3 regions of the Chryseomicrobium imtechense genome follow, and region 3 is predicted to be linked to each of the others. Evidence: riboswitches for the same ligand, from Rfam matches in the RefSeq annotation. Region 3 holds a riboswitch; each other region holds the start of a gene.
The links. Region 3 has a riboswitch for S-adenosylmethionine ahead of AB5N96_RS10320 (O-acetylhomoserine aminocarboxypropyltransferase/cysteine synthase family protein). Riboswitches for the same ligand answer to the same signal wherever they lie in the genome.

Region 1 (4,648 bases), on a different contig from region 3:
GCCTTTGTTCTTCGCGGCTTCTCCGTGACTTGGAAGATCACCCATGACAACATGGCAGTCGTTGCTTCGTAAGTATTCTATAACCCATGCGTAGCGTCTATGATGTTCCAATACATTATGGACGATAACGACAATGGCTTTCGGTTGGTTTTCGGTTTCCCATATCCACATGGCTACCTTCCCCTTTCTCATTCTGCTACACTTACTTTATAGTATAGCAAGGGTATAGAAAGGAAGTCTGTTATGATCTATCCATTTGGCGAAAAAACTCCAAATATCCATCCGTCCGTGTTTATTGCGGATTTCACGACCATCACAGGAGATGTAGAAATCGGTGAAGGGTCTTCAGTATTTTTCAACACTATCATTCGCGGCGACGTCAATGCGACACGCATTGGTCGTAAGGTCAACATCCAAGATCTTTGTTGCCTTCACCAAAGTCCTCAGTTCCCACTTGTCATAGAAGACGAAGTAACGGTCGGTCATCAAGTGACACTGCATAGTTGCACTATCCGGAAAGGTGCCTTGATTGGAATGGGTTCCATCATTTTAGATGGTGCAGAAATCGGAGAAGGTGCATTTATTGGAGCCGGTAGTCTCGTCCCTCAAGGAAAAATGATTCCTGCTGGTATGATGGCATATGGACGGCCAGCGAAGGTTGTGCGAGCTGTCAATGAGGAAGATAAGAAGGACATGGAGCGCATTGTGCGTGAGTATCATGAAAAGGGTCAATACTATAAAGGTTTGCAAGAATAACAAAAAAACTCCCAAGGAAGTAAATTCCTCGGGAGTTTCCTCATTTTATAAACCAGCTTTTGCTTTTAACTCAGCTGCTTTGTCTGTTTTTTCCCATGGTACATCGATGTCTGTACGACCAAAGTGTCCGTACGCAGCAGTTTGCTTGTAGATCGGACGACGAAGATCAAGCATCTTGATGATTCCCGCTGGGCGTAGGTCAAACAACTCGCGAATCCATGTTACCATGTCTGCTTCTGTTGCTTTTCCTGTACCGAATGTATCCACAGCAATTGAAACTGGCTGTGCTACACCGATTGCATAAGCAAGTTGCACTTCTACTTTATCCGCAAGACCCGCTGCTACGAGATTTTTCGCAACATAACGAGCTGCATATGCTGCAGAGCGGTCAACTTTTGTTGCATCTTTCCCAGAGAATGCACCGCCACCGTGACGTGCATAACCACCGTACGTATCAACGATAATTTTGCGGCCAGTTAAACCAGCATCTCCTTGTGGTCCACCGATTACGAAGCGGCCAGTTGGGTTGATAAAGTATTTCGTGTTTTCGTCAATCCACTCAGCCGGTACGACTGCGTTGATGACGTGTTCTTTCAAATCAGACTGAATTTGCTCTAGCGTAATTTCAGGAGCGTGTTGTGTAGAAATTACGATTGTATCGACACGCACTGGCTTGCCGTTTTCATCGTATTCAACAGTCACTTGTGTTTTACCGTCTGGACGTAAGTACTCAAGTGTTTCGTTTTTACGTACTTCCGATAAGCGGCGTGATAATTTGTGCGCCAAGCTGATTGGAAGTGGCATTAATTCTTCTGTTTCATTACAAGCAAATCCGAACATCAGACCTTGGTCACCCGCTCCGATAGCTTCGATGTCAGCGTCTGTCATAGACCCTTCGCGTGCTTCAAGTGCACGGTCTACTCCAGCCGCGATATCTGCAGACTGCTCATCAATTGCAGTTAAAACAGCAGATGTATCTGCGTCAAAACCGAATTTTGCACGTGTGTAGCCGATTTCTCGAACTGTTTCACGCACCGTTTTTTGAATGTCTACATAAGCAGATGTTGTAATTTCTCCAGCAACTAGAACAAGTCCAGTTGTGACGGTTGTTTCGCACGCTACACGTGCATTCGGGTCTTCAGTTAAGATTGCGTCAAGGATCGCATCTGAGATTTGGTCACAAATCTTATCCGGATGGCCTTCTGTTACTGATTCCGAAGTGAATAATCGACGTTGTGTCATGATATATTTCCTCCTTCTTGATCCTGCGGGATTGCTCCCGTGAATTGAACCGGTACTCATTCCCCATGGCAAGCCTAGAATACTTGAAGCTGTTTTGGATTTGGCGCATGGTTGAAGGCGTTCATAAATAATAAAATCCTTTCACTCACTAATGAGGAAAGGATGATTTCTTTGCACCTTTCACTCTTATCAATCAGGGGAATCCCCTGTCTCAGGTTGGGCACCTTTTCAATAAGTGTTGCATCTCTATCTTATTGAGGTTGCCGGGTTTCATAGGGCCTGACCCCTCCACCAGCTCGGGATAAGAGTATCCGTTCAATTTTCCATCATACGCATTCACCTATCGAAAGTCAACAAAAAACTGTGTGAAAGTCCCCACAAAAAAATCACTAATCAAGTGACGTATTAGTGTAGACTATTTAGTTTAATGTGTTATACTAATTCACATATTAGCATTCCGTCACTTCGGAAAATCTATTTAAGGATGGTATTTAACCTATGCAATCGATCGATACAAAAAGCGCAATTCAGTCTTTATTATCGGGAGACCAAGTCCACACGCAACTATCTGTAGCGGAACTTGTTGAACAAGCAACTGCTCGTGGTGAAGGTATGCTGACTTCAACTGGTGCACTACGTGCTGAAACTGGAAAGTATACGGGGCGTTCCCCAGAAGATAAATATATGGTAGATGAAGATATTTCACGTGATAAAGTAGATTGGGGTTCAGTCAACCGCCCAATCTCAAAAGAAGTATTCCAAAACTTATATGCAAAAGTTGTCGATTACCTACAAACAAAAGATGCTCTTTTCTTATTTAAAGGGTTCGCTGGTGCAGACGAAGCGTCTCGCCTACCAATCCAAGTAATCAATGAATACGCATGGCACAACTTGTTCGCCCATCAATTATTCATTCGTCCAACCGCTGAAGAGCTTGCTAACCACGAAGCACAATTCACAATCGTGAGTGCTCCAACGTTCAAAGCAGATCCTGCAGTTGATGGTACGAACTCTGAGACCTTCATCATGGTGTCTATTGAAGAGCGCATCGTACTAATCGGTGGTACGGAGTATGCGGGTGAGATGAAAAAATCCATCTTTGGTATTATGAACTACTTGCTTCCTGAGCAAGGGATTCTTCCAATGCACTGTTCTGCAAACGTAGGCGAAGAAGGCGACGTTACATTGTTCTTCGGTCTGTCTGGAACTGGGAAAACAACTTTATCTGCAGACAAAGGCCGTCATTTAATTGGTGACGACGAGCATGGTTGGTCAGATACGGGCGTCTTCAATATGGAAGGCGGATGCTACGCAAAATGTATCAACCTAACAGAAGAAAATGAGCCTGAGATCTATAACGCAATCAAATTCGGTACTGTTCTTGAGAACGTAGTCGTAAATGAAGAAACACGTGAAGCAGATTACGATGACAACTCTTTAACAGAGAATACACGTGCTGCCTATCCAATCGATTACATCGACAACATCATGGTGCCTTCTGTTGCAGGTCATCCAAAAACAATCGTGTTCTTAACGGCGGATGCGTTTGGCGTTTTGCCTCCAATCTCGAAATTAACAAAAGAACAAGCGATGTACCATTTCCTAAGTGGCTTCACATCAAAACTTGCGGGAACTGAGCGCGGGATTACAAGTCCACAACCAGTATTCTCAACATGCTTCGGTTCTCCTTTCCTACCACTTCCAGCTGCTGTATACGCAGAGATGCTTGGAAACAAAATTGACGAACACGGCGCAAACGTCTACCTTGTCAATACAGGTTGGACTGGTGGAGAGTATGGCGTTGGAACGCGTATGAAACTTTCTTACACACGCGCTATGGTTCGCGCTGCAATCGAAGGGAAACTTGAGAACGTAGAAACAGAGCAAGGTTCTGTATTCGGCGTTGCGATTCCTAAAGAAGTTCCTGGCGTACCAAGTGACGTCTTGAACCCACGTAATGCATGGGCAGACAAAGATGCTTATGACAAAAAAGCAAAAGAACTTGCAGATAGCTTCCGCGAGAACTTCAATAAGTTCTCTGGTGTTTCTGAAGAGATCATCTCTAAAGGTGGACCAATTATTTAATTGGACATACAGAACAAGGCCTACTCAATCCGAGTAGGCCTTGTTTTTTGCACATTTTCTTTAGTTAGTTTCCATAATATGACTTCGGGAGAATAAAAACCGATTTGGGTAGAAGAAATCACGGGTAGTGTAGAAGAAATCTCCAATTCGTCCGATGAACGCTCGCTCAGCGCCCCTGCTCAAGCATCCACTCGAGCGCTTCGCGTAAAATCTGTCGGTTCAGTGGGTCGGGCACAAAGTGATGGTGGTTTTCTAGATACCTCGTAGTCACAGGCTTATTTAAACCTTTCAATTTCTCCTCCAGAATCGTTGCGTGCTCAAACCCAACATTAGTATCTAGTTCCCCGTGAATGATGAGAACGGGTGCATTCATACGCTCTAATTGATGTAGCACGTCACGGTCTTCAAACGCATCTGGAGCCTTTTTAGGGGTCCCGCCGTAGATGCGTTTCATCATCCGGCGCATGTCTACACGTTCTTCATAAGTCAAATAGATGGAAGACACTCCTCCCCAAGTCACGAGCGAGGTCACTTCGGGTCGCATCACCGCTGCCCACAATGCCAT
Region 2 (4,648 bases), on a different contig from region 3:
TTTGTAATCGTCATGCCGACTTCAAGTGCTGTTGCAGGGTCTTCTCCCGCTTCTCGCATACGCTGTCTTGTCACTTCTGGAAGACGAATCCCTGGAACTTCGTGATGCAGAAACTCTGCGTTGCGCGACGATAATAAAGGCATGATGCCGACGAAAAACGGTTTATCGACTTGTTTTGCTGCTTCTGCAAGTGCATGTAGCTGATCGATTCCAAAAACCGGTTGCGTAATAAAATAATCCGCTCCTGCTGCGACTTTCTTTTCAAGCCGCTTGATCGAGGCATCCATATGGCGGTAATTCGGATTAAATGCTGCCCCCACCGAAAACCGTGTCGGTCTCTCCAGTGATTTCCCCGAAAATGATAATCCACGATTGTTCTGCTTGATAAGCTCGATTAGTTCTAAACTTGATAAGTCGTAGACAGATGCTGCTCCCGGAAAGTCCCCAATTTTGGCAGGATCTCCTGTGATGGCGAGCAGGTCTTGTACACCAAGCTCATGGAGACCCATTAAGTGCGATTGGAGACCAATCAAATTTCGATCACGGCATGTTAAATGAACAAGTGGCGTGGCATCGTATCGTTCTTTGATGATGGCTGCCACTGCATCATTCCCGACTCTCGGAGAAGCTAGAGGATTGTCAGCGAGTGTTAGTGCATCGGCACCAGCTTCATGGAGAGCTTGAATTCCTTCGTAGAATCGGTCGGTATTTAAATGCTTTGGTGGGTCAAGTTCCACGAGAATTGTCGTTTCCTTCCGCACTTTTTGAAGTAGTGGGGACTCGGCTGAAACTTGCTCGATTTGTGGGTCAGATTTTTTTGCCGTGATTTGTTTAGTCGAAATCGGCGTGCGGTCGCCTAGAGTTTCTGCGATTGCTTGAATATGGCCAGGCGTTGTTCCACAACAGCCTCCGATCAAGTGGACACCTTGTTGTCTCAGCTCCTCCGCAATTTCTGCAAAATAGTGAAACTCTTCTGCGTACGAATAGCGACCTTCTTCCACTTGAGGAAGACTCGCATTCGGATAGACGGAGAGCAATGCCTTTTTGGGAATCGGAACTTGCTTGAGAGCACTCAGCATATGGAATGGACCCATTCGACAATTGACACCAACAACATCGGCTCCTGCAACTTCCAACTCTTCAAATGCTTGTGCAAGTGAATAGCCGTTTTGCAATACACCCACTTCATGCATCGACACTTCTGCGATAACCGGTAACTCACACTCTGCCTTTGCGATTTGCACAACGGCTTTTAGTTCTTCAAAATCGTAGTACGTTTCGAGTAACAGTGCGTCGACGCCTTCCATTAAGAAAATATAGAGCTGTTCTCTAAAACTGCGTTTGATTTCATCGAGTGGAATGTCTTGTTTGATTCCACGCAATCCTCCAAATGTTCCAAGGACGTATACCTCGTCCCCCGCAGCTTGTTTGGCAAGTTTTACTGCCGCTGTATTGATGGCTTTCACTTGTTCTTGCAAACCATAACGTGCGAGTTTCACGTAATTCGCTGCGTAGGTGTTTGTCTGAATCACTTCCGCTCCTGCTGCAATATACTGTTCATGTACACGCAGGACGTCTTCCGGGTGAGAAAGGTTTAGTTCTTCATTGCAGTGATCGACGCCGTACGAGTAAAGCAGTGTGCCCATTGCCCCGTCCGCCACTAAAACACGGTCTTGCAGTTGTTCCAAAAACGGTCGTTTCATTCGGCTTCACCTACTAACCCATCTAAAATATGTTGCAGTTCTGCTTTCAAATCGTCCACATGTTCAATGCCTACAGAAAAACGAAGAAGTCTTCCGCAGATTCCGACTCGTTCACGCTCTGCTACCGGAATATCGGCATGGGTTTGTGTTGTCGGGTAGGTGATGAAGCTTTCAACTCCACCAAGACTTTCTGCAAATGCAATGAGTGTAAGACCCTCGAGGAATTGTGGTACCCACTCTTCTTTCTGTAACCGAAACGATAACATTCCGCCTTTCCCTGGATACAACACGGAATCAATTGCTACGTGTTGTGTTAAGAACTCTGCAAGTTTCTGCGCATTTTGTTGTTGGCGCTCGACTCGGAGGCCCAACGTTTTAAGACTTCTCACTAACAGCCAACAGTCTAACGGACTAGGTACGGCCCCGATTGAATTTTGAATGATTGTGAGTTGCTCACCAAGCGCCTGTCCTTTTGTAATAACAGCACCTGCTAACACATCATTGTGGCCACCCAAATACTTCGTCGCACTATGAATGACAATATCTGCTCCTAGCGTGATCGGTTGCTGCAGAATTGGTGTATAGAAAGTGTTATCGACGATCAGCAGGATTTCGTGTCCTTTTGCCAGTTCGGCAACAGCTTGAATGTCTGTTTCTTTCATCAATGGATTTGTTGGAGATTCGATGAACACTGCTTTTGTGCGCTCAGTGATGGCAGCCTCGATTGACTGAAGCTTTGAAGTGTCTACGTAACGGAAGTGTAAACCCGTCCGTTCTTCTAACTGATGGAACAACCGATAGCTCCCTCCGTATAAGTCTTCGGATACGACTAGCTCATCACCCAACTTAAATAACTGAAGTACAGCGTGAACAGCCGCCATTCCTGAACTGAAGGCAAAACCATGATCACCTCTTTCAAGGTCCGCCAGTGTTAGCTCGAGGGAAGTTCGCGTAGGATTAGCAGTTCGCGAGTAATCATACCCCGTTGATTGCCCGATTCCTGGGTGGATGTAGGCTGTTGAGAGATGAATAGGAAGGCTTACTGCTCCGGTTGCTGAGTCACTTCGGTTCCCGGCTTGTGCGAGTTTGGTTTCTAGTTGATGTGTCATATTTACTCCTCCTAAGTAGTGGAAGGTATAGAAAAACGCCCTCTTATTAAAAATAAGAAGGCGTGTAATCAATTCTATCCCTCTTATCTATCAGAACACAATGGTTCTGCTGGAATTAGCACCATACTGCTTTGCAGCTGGTTGCTGAGGTGTCGTAGGGCCAGTCCCTCTACCTCTCGCGATAAGAAATTGCGTATTTAGTTCGGTCTTCAAAGCTTTTTACCACTTTAACGCATTGAAGGAAGATGTGTCAATAGAATTTCAAGCTTTTAGTTGACTTCCCATTTCTCACACAGTAGACTGTAATTAACTACTTTGCATTACCAAGTAGCTATTTTTTCACCCCGCTATCTTGCATTACAAACTAGCAAGGAGGAGCGCTATGACAGTTCGCAGTCAACTACTGAAAGGTTTTCTTGACGGATGTGTTCTTGCAGTTATCGATAAACAAACTGTGTATGGATATGAATTGTCCAGGAAGTTACAGGATTCCGGTCTTCCCGATGTCCCAGAAGGCACCATTTATCCGGTCTTATTACGGTTGCAAAAACAGGGCTTGATCGTCAGTGAAATGCGTCCATCTGAGTCTGGACCGAATCGCAAATACTATTCCATCACACAAAGTGGACAAGCCACATTGGCAACCATTCGCAACGAGTGGCAATTGCTGTCTGTCCCACTACATGCATTATTAAAGGAGGAAAGCGAATGAAAGCACATGAGTTAATCAAACTGAACAATGAAAAACGCGAGTTATTACATGTTCCAAATAAAGTGTATTACGAGCAATTGATAGTTTATATCCGAACGAAGCTTCTATTGTCCGAGCAAAAGAGTGAAGAAGTCTTGATGGATATGCTTGATCACTTGCTTGAAGCACAAGAAGACGGAAAATCTGCAAAAGATGTATTTGGAGAGGATCCAAAGGCTTACGCTGATGACGTCATCGAACAAATTCCACAAGAAGAGAAACGCGACATGGTGAAGTTTTGGGGACGCATGGCGTTCCAGCTGCTCGCATACTACTTTATCGCGCGCGGGGTTATTATGGCTGCGATTGCCTACTTCGATGAAATGCCAGATGATCGTATTTACTTGATTCCATCGTTGATTCAAGTTGGGTTGATGGTGTTCATTGTGTGGCTCTTGATCCGCTTAGTGTTCCGTCAATTGCACAAAACCTCGTTTGAAGAGGCAAGCTTGAAATCTCGTTGGAAAGAATATGTCGGCGCAGCTGTTTTAGGAGCTCTTGCTATGGCAGCAATCGGTCTCTCGAATTATTTCTTACCCTATTTCGGACCGTATGCACCCTTTCCACCAGCGTCTTCTATCGGTGTTGGGGCGATTTTCTTGTTAACATCGTGGATATTGAAGCGAACGGAGTGGGGTTCGTAAAGAGTTTGGGTGGGTGAGCGGGCGTTCATCGGACGTAACTAAGATTTATTCTACCCAAATCACGATTTGTTCTACCCAAACCGCAATTTATTCTACCGAAGTCGTATTATGGAAACTAATCACGCACTTTACAGAAAAAACAGGGTTCGCTCCTCGGAGCGGACCCTGTCCAATTAGCTTTTCTTCAACTTCCCGACCAAAACCGTCAAATCCACAGTAACTGATGGTAACGCCAGTTCGATAAACTCGTTCACTTGCTCAGGTGGTGCATTCCAAGTAAGAGGCGTCATCGCAATGAGGTCGCGCCACTGCTCATCGGTCAACTCGACACTATAGTTCTGTCGACTGACATGAACAGTCTCCAACGTCTTCTCAAACTGCTCTTTTGCGCCTTCGTTTTCATACGTTTCTTTGTCAGTTCCCGCATAAAAGAACTTCCTG
Region 3 (4,648 bases):
GTTTTAATTTCTCTACACCGATGCGCTTTGCTTGTTTCTCATACAGTTTAGTCGCGACAGGTACAATATAGTCGCGCACTTGGTCGCGGAACGTCTTTACCATCTCCGCATTGTAATCGATACGGTTCATACGGATATAGCCAAGTTCGACGAAGTTTTTATAGCCCATCTTGTGCGCAATCTCTGTACGTACTTTTACAAGCTCATCATAAATTGCATCGAATTTCTCTGCGTGAGATGCGAAGAAACCAAACGATGCTTCTTTTGCCTTTTTACGCGTTTCACGGTCTGTCGATTCTGCAAACGGTCCTAGTTGAGCAAGTGTCAGCGTTTCGCCGTTAAATTCAACTTGAGCAGAAGCCACAAGCTTTGAATAATCCGATGCCAATTTATTTTCTTTTTGAAGAAGTGGCATGATCTCTGGTGAGAACGATTTGATTTGGAACTCGGCTAAATCAAACAATTGTTGTCCCCAACGTTCTTCTAAATTTGAACGAAATGGTGAGTCTACAAGGGCTTTGTAATAGTCTGTCACGATCTCTTCCATCTCAGGAGAGATTTCATCAAAATAATCCCGTTCACTTTGATAAAATTCATCGTTCGTGTCAATGGATGCGCGGATGTAGACAAGGTTTGCCATTGTCGAAAAGTCTGCACGCAGTGTGTTGAGAGTTTGAATCGCTTCATTTTGCTCTTCATAAGAAGACGCGGCCTTGAATGCTTCTAATGCCTCTTTTGCGCGTGATTTGAGAGCACCCATATCGGGACGTTCGTATGTATACTCTTGGAATTGTGTTGTCATGCAAAATCCTCCTTGGATTCTTCGATAATCGAAGGTCTCACCGTCTATTCTTTCGCAATTCAGAGTGTTTGGCAAGCGATTTCTGGCTGAAAAAACAGAAAATTTCAAATGGGGTGTTGACAGATGTTTCCTTGCTGTTTTATACTTCAATGCAATAGACAGACGTATATGTACTCTTATCCAGAGTGGCGGAGGGACTAGGCCCTGCGAAGCCCGGCAACCAACAAGCAATTTTGCTTGGAAAGGTGCTAATTCCTACAGATCGATTTCGGTCTGGAAGATAAGAGGAGGACAAGCTGAGGCTCCTCTTCTTAATTGAAGAGGGGCCTTTTCATTGTCTCTTCCTCTCTGGATGTCTGCTCTACCCAACAAAAAGGAGGAAGAACAATGACAAACTTACGACCAGAAACGATTTTACTTCACGGAGGCCAACAACCAGACCCCGTCACAGGATCACGCGCGGTACCCATCCATAAGACCACTTCATTCGTTTTCCAAAACACAGAGCACGCGCAAAATTTATTCGCACTGAAAGAGGCAGGCAACATTTACACACGTATCGGCAATCCGACAGTCGATGTGTTTGAACAACGCGTCGCCCAACTTGAAGGAGGGACAGCTGCCGTTGCATTATCCTCTGGAATGTCTGCAATCGCCTTTTCTATTTTGAATATTGCAGGGGCAGGCGATGAAATTGTTGCCGCATCGAACCTGTACGGTGGAACATACAACTTATTCGCCCATACACTTCCACGCTACGGAATCACTGTGAAGTTTGTCGATTCCACAGATCCTGAGAATTTCCGTGCAGCGGTCACTTCGAACACGAAAGGTTTCTTTGCTGAAACGATTGGAAATCCAAGTTTGAACGTACTGGATATCGAAGCAGTCGCGCAGGTTGCGAACGAAGTGGGTGTACCTCTCTTGATCGATAACACATTTGCTACACCGTACGGAACACAGCCGATTCGCCACGGTGCCCACGTTGTCATCCATTCCGCTACAAAATGGATTGGTGGGCACGGGACTACAATTGGAGGTGTAGTGGTCGATGGCGGAAATTTTGACTGGAACTCAGATAAATTCCCGGGATATACAGAGCCAGACGTGACCTACCACGGTCTGCGTTACGGAATTGACGTACCACAAGTAGCATTTGCTATCCGACTTCGCGTGCAATTGCTGCGTGATTTTGGACCCGCTCTAAGCCCGGAATCGGCTTTTTCTTTCCTGCAAGGTCTGGAGACACTTCACTTACGCGTCCCAAGACACAATGAGAACGCACAAGTTGTGGCAAACTATTTGAAGCAACATGAAGAAGTAGAGTGGGTGAACTATCCGGGACTTGAAGAGCATCCTTCTCATGAGCTGGCGAAAAAGTATTTAGGACAAGGTGCCGGCTCGATTCTAACGTTCGGAGTAAAAGGTGGGAAACAGGCAGGGCAATTATTAATTGATTCCATTCCATTGTTCTCGCATGTAGCAAATGTAGGAGATGCCAAATCACTGATCATCCACCCGGCCTCCACGACACACCAGCAATTAGGTGAAGGTGAAGAACTTGCGCGAACAGGTGTGACGCCAGAACTTGTTCGTTTGTCGATTGGATTGGAGCATATTGACGATATTTTAGAAGCACTAGATGCAGGATTACAAGCTGTTAAAAAAGCCGCTCTTCCCGTCTGATTTGTCCGTACAAGAAAAACAAATGTATCCTCAGGAAAGATTTTTCTTGTTTTCTTTAAAATCTTCCTCTAAAATAGGAAAAATACTACGGTGAATGGACTTGGAGGAATGAAGATGGCAAAACTACGAGCAGCAATTTTAGGATACGGGACAGTGGGACAAGGGATTTACCGCATCTTGCAAGATAAACGAGAAGAGTTGCAACGCTCTCTTGGCCTCGACATTGAAGTTGGCGCAATTCTTGTGAATGATTTGGAAAAACCTCGTCCTGCAACCCCGGGCGTTCTCATCACAGATAAGTACGACGACATCTTGGCCATTCCTGGATTGCAGGTCGTATTTGAAGCGATTGTAGGAGAAGACCCAGCCTATGGGTATTTATGTCAGGCAATTGACAAAGGGTGCCATGTCATCACAGCAAATAAAGTCATGTTCTCGCGCTATCATATCGATCTTCATGAACGAGCGAAATCAAAGGGTGTCTATATCGGCTACGAAGCCACTACAGCAGGGGGCGTACCGGTCATCAAGACACTCAAGAACCTGTTGCAAGTCAACACGGTCCATCGCATTCAAGGGATTTTGAACGGGACGTCGAATTATATCCTGACTTCAATGCGCACAGACAATAGTGCCTTCGACGCTGCACTTCGTGATGCGCAAGCACTTGGCTATGCAGAAGCAGATCCTTACAACGATGTATCCGGAATGGATGCGTTTCATAAGCTGATGATTTTGAGTGCGCTCGCATTTGATAAGCAACCAGAACGAAGCGAGGTGGATGTAAGAGGAATCGATACAATTACATTAGACGATGTTCAGCGTGCGCAATTTGAAGGGTTACGCTACCGCCATGTCGCTGAAATCGTTCAGCACCCCGATGGACGTTTAGAAGCTTCTGTAGGCCCACAACTAGTAGGACCAGACCACCCACTGTATGCTATCGAAGGAGTGAACAATGCAGTGGCAGTTGATACAAACTACATTGGCACATTGACACTTGTTGGCCCTGGAGCAGGGATGTACCCGACGGCGAGTGTGATGGTAGAAGATTACGCGGAGATTATTGGGAAGCGGGCTGGGTTTATGATTTCTATTTAGTTTTAGATGTGGAGCCGACTGTTCAGAAATTGTGCAAGAAGACAGCGGAGCCCGTGAAGCGCTCTTTGCTTCATGGGATGCGATGGCTTCTTGCGGGATTTCTAGGAGGCGCAACTCGATTCCGTTCGAAGTCGAAACCACAACCAGCCTTTGCGGGCGCGGCTGATTCCGGAGCGTGTTTCTGGCGTTCGCAACTCGATTCCATTCTGATGTGGAGCCGACTGTTCAGAAATTGTGCAAAGTAAGACGTTGAGTTCCACTGCGAGGCTGCTTTCCGTGGGCGCTGCGTGAGCTTCCTCGTCGCAGGCTCCTGCGGGATCTCACGGCAGACTGTAATCCCACTGGAGTCAACCCCTCCATTCCACTCAACTTTAGATTTAGATGTGGAGAACGCCGGCATACACCAATTTGGGTGTATGCCGGTTTTTTGTTTGCGAACTGAGCGGTCGTTCTTCTACCGAAACCATACTTTCTTCTACCGAAACTGAGATTTATTCTACCCAAATCCACATTTCTTCTACCGAAGTCATATTATGGAAACTAATTCGCAGGCCAAACCCTTATTTTCTTAAAATCTTACTAGTAAGGGCTTAGGTAGCTAAAGGTTTTGTGCCCTGATCGAGCGACTTTGTGCCAGAAGTCATATTATGGAAACTAATTCAGATCCCAAACGTCCACTATCCCAAAATTTTTCCTAGCAAGGGCATCAATCTAACGAAAAAAAAGTATCCTCTCTTTCGAGAAGATACTGATTTTTTTAGTTCTCTATAATTTGTTCAGCAAAGTTGAATGCCTCGTCAATCGTTTGGTTAACTGCTAGATAGTACGTAATCATATAACCAGCGCCGTCTTTATCAAACCCAAGGACAGCAGTGTCCCGTACAGGGCCAGGAATCACTTTATAGGCCACTTCTTTGCCTGCAATTTCCTGCGTTTCCGCGTCAGCTAGTTCTCCAAAAGTTTCTGGAAAGATATCAAGTTCTGCTAATGGTGCGTCTTTAAATAAGTCACCGTGTAATACTTCATACTCATTTTGCTCACTCCACGTATCTACGTTGA

Region 1: it holds a riboswitch for S-adenosylmethionine, as region 3 does, so the genes downstream of both, metK (methionine adenosyltransferase) here and AB5N96_RS10320 (O-acetylhomoserine aminocarboxypropyltransferase/cysteine synthase family protein) in region 3, are expected to answer to the same signal.
Region 2: it holds a riboswitch for S-adenosylmethionine, as region 3 does, so the genes downstream of both, AB5N96_RS07760 (methionine biosynthesis PLP-dependent protein) here and AB5N96_RS10320 (O-acetylhomoserine aminocarboxypropyltransferase/cysteine synthase family protein) in region 3, are expected to answer to the same signal.

Annotation. Positions count from the first base shown of each region.
Region 1 is NZ_JBGOBM010000004.1:197,411-202,058, reverse strand. It holds gene AB5N96_RS05855 (alpha/beta hydrolase) at 1-171, opposite strand, end outside; gene AB5N96_RS05850 (gamma carbonic anhydrase) at 244-756, shown strand; gene metK (methionine adenosyltransferase) at 802-2,001, opposite strand; SAM riboswitch class I at 2,182-2,306, opposite strand; gene pckA (phosphoenolpyruvate carboxykinase (ATP)) at 2,497-4,083, shown strand; gene AB5N96_RS05835 (prolyl oligopeptidase family serine peptidase) at 4,250-4,648, opposite strand, start outside.
Region 2 is NZ_JBGOBM010000006.1:111,311-115,958, forward strand. It holds gene AB5N96_RS07755 (bifunctional homocysteine S-methyltransferase/methylenetetrahydrofolate reductase) at 1-1,703, opposite strand, end outside; gene AB5N96_RS07760 (methionine biosynthesis PLP-dependent protein) at 1,700-2,812, opposite strand; SAM riboswitch class I at 2,893-3,000, opposite strand; gene AB5N96_RS07765 (PadR family transcriptional regulator) at 3,195-3,524, shown strand; gene AB5N96_RS07770 (DUF1129 family protein) at 3,521-4,207, shown strand; gene AB5N96_RS07775 (putative RNA methyltransferase) at 4,381-4,648, opposite strand, start outside.
Region 3 is NZ_JBGOBM010000010.1:53,334-57,981, reverse strand. It holds gene AB5N96_RS10325 (M3 family oligoendopeptidase) at 1-802, opposite strand, end outside; SAM riboswitch class I at 976-1,089, shown strand; gene AB5N96_RS10320 (O-acetylhomoserine aminocarboxypropyltransferase/cysteine synthase family protein) at 1,190-2,488, shown strand; gene AB5N96_RS10315 (homoserine dehydrogenase) at 2,603-3,589, shown strand; gene AB5N96_RS10310 (hypothetical protein) at 4,347-4,648, opposite strand, start outside.